Linked DNA regions of Rhodopseudomonas palustris HaA2. The protein of the gene in region 1 binds, or shares a complex with, the protein of each later gene. Links are inferred from orthologs where the notes say so. Each region holds a gene or a part of one and is shown on either strand. Other genes may lie near its edges.

Region 1 (3,701 bases):
CAGACGCGAGGACGCCGCCGTCAAGGCGGTGCAGGCGATGATCGATCTCGCCGCGCAGGCCGAGCAGGTCGGCCCGATCGCCGAGCTGGAGCAGAAGGTCGCCGCCGATCCGCTCGACCATCAGGCGCGGTTCGATCTCGCCACCGCGCTCAATGCGGCCGGCCGGCGCGACGAGGCCACCACGCATCTGCTGGAGATCGTCCGGCGCGACCGCAAGTGGAACGAGGACGGCGCCCGCAAGCAGCTGGTGCAATTGTTCGAGGCCTGGGGCCCGACCGACGACGCCACCATCGAGGGGCGCAAGCGGCTCTCGACCATTCTGTTCTCTTAATTCGCTCTCGAACCGCGGGATTCGCCGATGCCGATCAATGCCGATTATCGCGGCCCCGCCGATCTTCCCGAGGTAATCCCGGTGTTTCCGCTGCCGGGCGCGCTGTTGCTGCCGCGCGGCCAGATGCCGCTCAACGTGTTCGAGCCGCGCTATCTCGAAATGGTGGACGATGCGCTGCGCGACGGCCATCGGCTGATCGGCATGATCCAGCCCGACGTGACGCATTCGGAGCGGGACGAGGCGCCGAAGCTGTTTCAGGTCGGTTGCGTCGGCCGCATCACCCAGCTCGCCGAATCCGGCGACGGCCGCTACATCCTCGAACTCACCGGCGTGTCGCGCTTCAAGGTGGTCGAAGAATTGAAGGTCGCGACGCCGTACCGGCAATGCAAGGTCGATTACTTCCCGTTCGTCGATGATTTCACCGCCCGCAAGGGCGAGGACGAGGTCGATCGCGACACACTGCTCACGGTGCTGACCGATTTCCTCAAGGCCAACAATCTCAAGGTCGATTGGGACGGCGTCGAGAGCGCGCCGAACGAGGCGCTGGTCAACGCGCTGGCGATGATGTCGCCCTATGGGGCGCCGGAGAAGCAGGCCCTGCTGGAAGCGCCCGACCTCAAGACCCGCGCCGAGATCCTGATCGCCGTTACCGAAATGGACCTCGCCAAGAAGCGCACCAGCGGCGATCCTCCGCTGCAGTGAGCGCAGCCCCGAATTGCGCCGCCGCGTTGACGCCGGCGCCGACTTGCCTCTTCAATCCCGCAATATTCCCCATCCAGATCGTGGACCATGACGACACCCCCCGAGCGCCCCGAGACCTCCGTCGATCGCAAGCTCCTCGAAATCCTGGTATGCCCCGTCACCAAGGGGCCGCTGGAATTCGACGCCGCCCGGCAGGAATTGATCTCGCGCGGTGCCAAGCTGGCTTATCCGATCCGCGACGGCATTCCGATCATGCTGCCGGAAGAGGCGCGCAAGCTGGGGTGAGGTTGCCGCGGGCGTCGGCTTAGCGGCACAGCCTGGCGGCCTGGGTTCAATCCAGCCCGTGGCGCAGGCTCGCCGCGGCGCCCAGCGGTCCGATCACCCTGTGATCGCCGCCTGCGAGGCGGCGACGCTTCGGTTGGATAGAACCCGCCTGTCGCTACTTCGTGGGAATGCACGGGGCTTGCTTCTTAATCACGTCGTCCATATTTTGACATTTGGCCTTCTTCCTCTTGTTGGGCTTCGAGAAGTCGGCTTGAGCCATCGCGCTGCCGGTGGCGGTGGCGGTGACGGCGCCAAACGCAAAGGCGGCGCAGAGCAGCAATCTTGCAAGCATGTCGAGTTCGTTCCTGATTGATCGGGTTACTTGGCGGCCTGATTCTATCAAGAGCGGCGAAATTCAATCAAGGCCGAGATGGAACTGCTCAATCCAGCCCGTGGCGCAGGCTCGCCGCGGCGGCGAGTGGTCCGATCACCAGGCTCGCCAGCGACAGCGCGCACAGGATCGAGAACGGGGTGCCGAACGGCACCGGCCCTGTGATCGCCGCCTGCGAGGCGGCGACGCCGAAGATCAGCACCGGGATCGACAGCGGCAGCACCAGCACCGCCATCAGCAGCCCGCCGCGGCGCAGCGCCACCGCCAGCGCCGCGCCGATCATGCCGGTGAAGGTCAGCGCCGGCGTACCGGCGAGCAGCGTCGCCATCACCGCGAGCGAGGCGGTGCCGTCGAGATTGAGCAACAGCCCGAGCACCGGGGTCGCGACGATCAGCGGCAGGCCGGCGGCGAGCCAATGCGCGAAGGCCTTGGCGGCGCAGGTCAGTTCCAGCGGCGTGCGGCTCATCACGATCAGATCGAGCGAGCCGTCCTCGGCATCGGCGGTGAACAGTCGGTCGAGCGTCAGCAGGCTCGCCAGCAGCGCGCCGAGCCACAGGATCGCCGGGCCGAGCCGCTGCAGCAGCTTGAGGTCGGGGCCGACCGCGAACGGCATCAGCACCACCACGGTGAGGAAGAACAGCACCCCGATCAGCGCCCCGCCGCCGACCCGCAGCGCGATCGCGACGTCGCGGCGGATAATGGCGCCGAGGGCGGTCATCGCGGGCCTCCTGCGCTGCGCGCGGCGATCGCATCTGAGGGTTTGCGGCTGCCACGAGGAATACCCTCCCCTGGAGGGGGAGGGTCGCTCGCGCAGCGAGCGGGGTGGGGTGGCGAAGAGTTCATCCGCCGTGCCCGCTGCTCACCCCACCCCGTCACCCACGCCGCTTCGCGGCCTGGGTGCCGACCCTCCCCCTCCAGGGGAGGGTGAAGAGAGCCCCCGTGCCGTCGAAATTCGATATGTGATTGCCCTGCCCTCTGGGAGGGAGCCTGCCCATGGCTCGGTCCGGAGTCGGGGGTGGGGGTCCCCGAGCACGACGCCGGCGATCGCGCCGCCGCGAAACGCAATCCGTTCATGACCCGCACCCCGCTCACGCCGCCGCTCCGATCCGCATCTCGCGCGTGGTGATGCCGAGCGGGCTGTGAGTGGCGGCGACGATCAGGCCGCCGCTTGCGAGGTGGTCGCTCATCAGCCGAGCGAACATGGCCTGACCCCTGACGTCGAGCGCCGAGGTCGGCTCGTCGAGCAGCCAGATCGGCCGGCGCACAACCAGCAGTCGCGCGATCGACAACCGCCGGCGCTGGCCGGCGGACAAATAAGCCGCCGGCAGTTCCGCGGCGTGCGACAGCCCCACGGCGGTGATCCCGGCCATCAGATCGGTCGGTTCGCCGCCGAGAAAGTCGCGCCAGAACGCGAGATTTTCGACGACGCTGAGCGACGGCTTCAACGCGTCGCGATGGCCGAGGTAATGCGCCTGCTCGGCCACCGGCGTGTCCGGCTCGCTGCCGTCGAAGTCGATACTACCCGCCGCCGGCATCAGCAGGCCGGCGATCAACCGCAGCAACGACGTCTTGCCGGCGCCGTTACGGCCGATCAGCGCCAGCGCCTCGCCGCCGGCGGCCTCGAAATCGAGTCCGTCGAACACCTCGCGGCCGCCTCGCACACACCTCAGTCCGCGTCCCGAAAGCCGCATTCCAAATCGCCTGTTCCGCCCCCGGAATCGGGATCGCCTTGCTTACAATCGATGCGGGCGCTAGTCGTTGTCGAACTGGCGGCGCATCTGGAAAGGTTCTATAAGCCGGAACTTGATGCAGTACACCATCGGCGCCTGCAAGCCGTTCGGCTCGCTTCTCCCGGCGCCGCAAGAATGCTCGCCCGCCCATCGAAAACGAAAATCTGGGACCCGCCCTACATGACCTCGCTCGACAGCTTCAAATGCCGGAAGATCCTCAAGGTCGGCAGCAAGTCTTACGTCTATTACAGCCTGCCCACCGCCGAGAAGAACGGCCTGAAGG
Region 2 (3,613 bases), 3.6 Mb from region 1 along the record:
GACGAGTCGGCGGCGCTGATCGATTTCGTCGCGGTGTGCCGCAACTACGCCAGCGAACTCGCGATCAACGAGATGACGCTGCGGACCTATTCCGAGCTGCAGCAATATGTCGAGAAGTCCACCGAATCGCTGGTGCAATCGCTGCGCGGCTGCGAACCGCGGGTGAAGCCGTTCCGGCACATGCAGGCGCTCGCCGCGATCCGGTTCTGCGAAGTGCTGTTCGGCCACGATTATGCGCAACTGATGCGCCGCGCGGCCGAGAGCGCGATGGTCGTGGTGGAGCGCAAGCCGGCGCGCGCTGGCTGACCGCGACACCTTGATTCATATCAAGATTTGAGCGCTGCGGTGCCGTATCCCGGTGTCGCAAATGTCAATTGCGCCGGCGGTCCGGCCATGGTGTAACCCGGCCGGATTTCGACCGCGTCGCAGCCGGCGTTTGCGCTCTCACCGGAACCCTCCTCGCATGGCCTTGTGGTTTGTGTTGGCGATCATGACGGCCGTCGCGGTGTTCGCCGTGCTGTGGCCGCTCGGTCGCGGCGTCCGCGCCGAGCGCGAGGGCAGCGAAGCCAATGTCTACAAGGACCAGCTTGCGGAGATCGACCGCGACGCCGCCATCGGTCTGATCGGCCCTGCCGAAGCCTCCGCCGCCCGCGTCGAAATCGGCCGGCGATTGCTGGCCAGCGCCGATCCCGAAACCGTGGCGCCGGTGACGACGCGCCGCGGGCCGCGGCGAGGGGTCGCGGTGTTCGCGCTGGTCGGACTGCCGGCGTTGGCGCTCGCGATCTATCTGCCGCTCGGCTCGCCGATGCAGGGCGACGATCCGCTGGCGAGCCGGACCAAGACCGCCGCCGCGTCGCAGCCGCTCGAAAATCTGGTGGCGCAGGTCGAGGCGCATCTCGAGAAGAATCCGACCGACGGCCGCGGCTGGACCGTGCTGGCGCCGGTGCTGGCCAAGCTCGGTCGGTTCGACGACGCCGCGCGCGCCTATCGAAATTCGCTGACCTATGCCGGCGAAACCGCGGACCGCCACGCCGATCTCGGCGAGGTGCTGTCGATGGCGGCGGGCGGGGTGGTCACCGCCGACGCCAAGTCGGCATTCGAGCGCGCGGTCAAGCTGAACGCCGACGAGGTCAAGGCGAGGTATTTCCTCGGCCTCGCCGCCGAGCAGGACGGCCGGCCGAAGGACGCCGCGGCGATGTGGCGCGCGATGCTGGAAAAGGCTCCCGCCGATGCGCCGTGGAAGCCGATGCTGCAGGCGCAGATCGCCCGGATCGAGGGTGCGCCGCTGCCGGCGCTGCCCGACGAGACGATCGCTTCGGCGCAAAACATGAGCGAGGCCGACCGCAGCGCGATGATCCGCGGCATGGTCGACAAGCTCGCAGCCCGGCTGCAGCAGAACGGCGACGACGTCGAGGGATGGCTGCGGCTGGTGCGTGCCTATATGGTGCTGGGCGACGGCGACAAGGTGAAGCAGGCGCAGGCGCAGGCACGGCAGGCGGTGGCGGGCAATGCCGAGCGGCTCAAGCAGCTCAATGACGGGCTGAAGACTCTGGGGCTCGACGGATGAGGATGCGGCCGGAGCGCGTGCGGTTTTCCGACATAATGGTCCGGCAATTGTCGCGCACGAGCGAGACGCAACGATCTGGCGCCAATCAGGACGCCGGCACGAGGGTTGGCCATGACGCGTAAGCAGCGGCGGTTGATGATGATCGGTGGCGCCGGCGTGGTGCTCGTGGTCGCAGTGGGACTGGTGCTGAACGCGATGCGCGGCTCGATCGTGTTCTTCTCGACGCCGAAGATGGTGCACGAGCAGAACATCGAGGCCGGAAAGCGGTTCCGGCTCGGCGGCGTGGTCGAGCCCGGCTCGCTCACGCGCGGCGATCAGCTCGCGGTGGCGTTCAAGGTTTCGGACGGCGACGCCACCGTGCCGGTGGCGTTCAAGGGCATTCTGCCGGACCTGTTCCGCGAGGGGCAGGGCGTGATCGCCGAGGGCGCGCTCGACACCGCCGGCGTGTTCAAGGCCGACACCGTGCTCGCCAAGCACGACGAGACCTACATGCCCAAGGACGTGGCCGACGCGCTGAAGAAGCAGGGCCACTGGAAGGACGATTACGAGAAGAAGCCGCCCGGGCCCGGTGCGGCGGCCTCCGCCGACGCCATGAGGCCGGCGCGATGATCGCCGAGGCCGGCCACTACGCGCTGGTGCTGGCGCTGGCGCTGGCGCTGATCCAGTCGACGGTGCCGATCCTCGGCGCGCGGCTGGGCGACGGCGGGCTGATGAACGTCGCGCGCTCGGCGGCGCTGGCGCAATTCGTCTTCGTCGCCGTCTCGTTCGGCGCGCTGGTCTGGCTCAACGTCACCTCCGACTTCTCGGTCGTCAACGTCTACGAGAATTCGCATTCGGCCAAGCCGCTGCTCTACAAGATCACCGGCGTGTGGGGGAACCACGAAGGTTCGATGCTGCTGTGGGTGGCGATCCTGGCGCTGTTCGGCGGCATGGTCGCAGCGTTCGGCAACAACCTGCCGCTGTCGCTGCGCGCCCACGTGCTAGCGGTGCAGGCCTGGGTGGCGAGCGCGTTCTATCTGTTCATCCTGATCACCTCGAACCCGTTCCTGCGGATTCCCAATCCGCCGCTCGAGGGTCGCGACCTCAATCCGGTACTGCAGGACATCGGCCTCGCGGTGCATCCGCCGCTGCTGTATCTCGGCTATGTCGGCTTCTCGATCTCGTTCTCCTTCGCCGCCGCGGCGCTGATCGAGGGGCGGCTCGACGCGGCCTGGGCGCGCTGGGTGCGGCCGTGGACGCTGATGGCGTGGATCTTCCTGACGCTGGGCATCGCGATGGGCTCGTACTGGGCCTATTACGAACTCGGCTGGGGCGGCTGGTGGTTCTGGGACCCGGTCGAGAACGCCTCGCTGATGCCGTGGCTCGCCGGCACCGCGCTGCTGCATTCGGCGCTGGTGATGGAGAAGCGCAACGCGCTGAAGGTCTGGACCATCCTGCTGTCGATCCTGACCTTCTCGCTGTCGCTGCTCGGCACCTTCCTGGTGCGCTCAGGCGTCTTGACCTCGGTGCACACCTTCGCCACCGATCCGTCGCGCGGCGTGTTCATCCTGATGATCCTGTGCATCTTCATCGGCGGCAGCCTGGCGCTGTTTGCCTGGCGCGCCTCGGCGCTGAAGCAGGGCGGGCTGTTCGCGCCGATCTCGCGCGAGGGCGCGCTGGTGCTGAACAATCTGTTTCTCACCACCGCCTGCGCCACGGTGTTCGTCGGCACGCTGTATCCGCTGGCGCTGGAAGTTCTCACCGGCGACAAGATCTCGGTCGGCGCGCCGTTCTTCAATCTCACCTTCGGTCCGCTGATGGTGCCGCTGATGCTGGCGATGCCGTTCGGCCCGCTGCTGGCGTGGAAGCGCGGCGATCTGCTCGGTGCCGCCCAGCGGCTGATCGCCGCCGGCGTCGTCGCGCTGCTCGCGGTCGCCCTGGTCTGGGCCTGGACGTTCGGCGGCCCGGTGCTGGCGCCGCTGGCGATCGGGCTCGCGGTGTTCGTGATTGCCGGCGCGCTCGCCGACATCGTCGAGCGCATCGGCCTGCTGCGCAATCCGTTGTCGA

What was found.
Region 2: the proteins of ccmB (region 1) and ccmE are in contact, whole or in part, in a solved structure (PDB 8CE8), measured with the Escherichia coli proteins. The link is inferred for Rhodopseudomonas palustris HaA2 from one-to-one orthologs.

Annotation. Positions count from the first base shown.
Region 1 is NC_007778.1:331,313-335,013, reverse strand. The notes cover bases 573-3,565. They hold ccmB (heme exporter protein CcmB), read right to left. Parts: upstream 2,407-3,565; coding sequence 1,738-2,406; downstream 573-1,737. Other genes in these bases: ccmA (heme ABC exporter ATP-binding protein CcmA), read right to left, coding at 2,777-3,379; RPB_RS24450 (hypothetical protein), read right to left, coding at 1,473-1,649; RPB_RS01480 (Trm112 family protein), read left to right, coding at 1,121-1,318; RPB_RS01485 (LON peptidase substrate-binding domain-containing protein), read left to right, coding at 573-1,033. Outside these bases: RPB_RS01490 (thioredoxin family protein), read left to right, coding at 1-331; more of RPB_RS01485, read left to right, coding at 359-572; aconitate hydratase AcnA, read left to right, coding at 3,599-3,701. UniProt on the Escherichia coli protein: Required for the export of heme to the periplasm for the biogenesis of c-type cytochromes.
Region 2 is NC_007778.1:3,953,973-3,957,585, reverse strand. What follows is about bases 523-3,427. They hold ccmE (cytochrome c maturation protein CcmE), read left to right. Parts: upstream 523-1,678; coding sequence 1,679-2,176; downstream 2,177-3,427. Other genes in these bases: RPB_RS17400 (heme lyase CcmF/NrfE family subunit), read left to right, coding at 2,173-3,427; ccmI (c-type cytochrome biogenesis protein CcmI), read left to right, coding at 523-1,567. Outside these bases: RPB_RS17415 (hypothetical protein), read left to right, coding at 1-306; more of ccmI, read left to right, coding at 464-522; more of RPB_RS17400, read left to right, coding at 3,428-3,613. UniProt on the Escherichia coli protein: Heme chaperone required for the biogenesis of c-type cytochromes. Transiently binds heme delivered by CcmC and transfers the heme to apo-cytochromes in a process facilitated by CcmF and CcmH.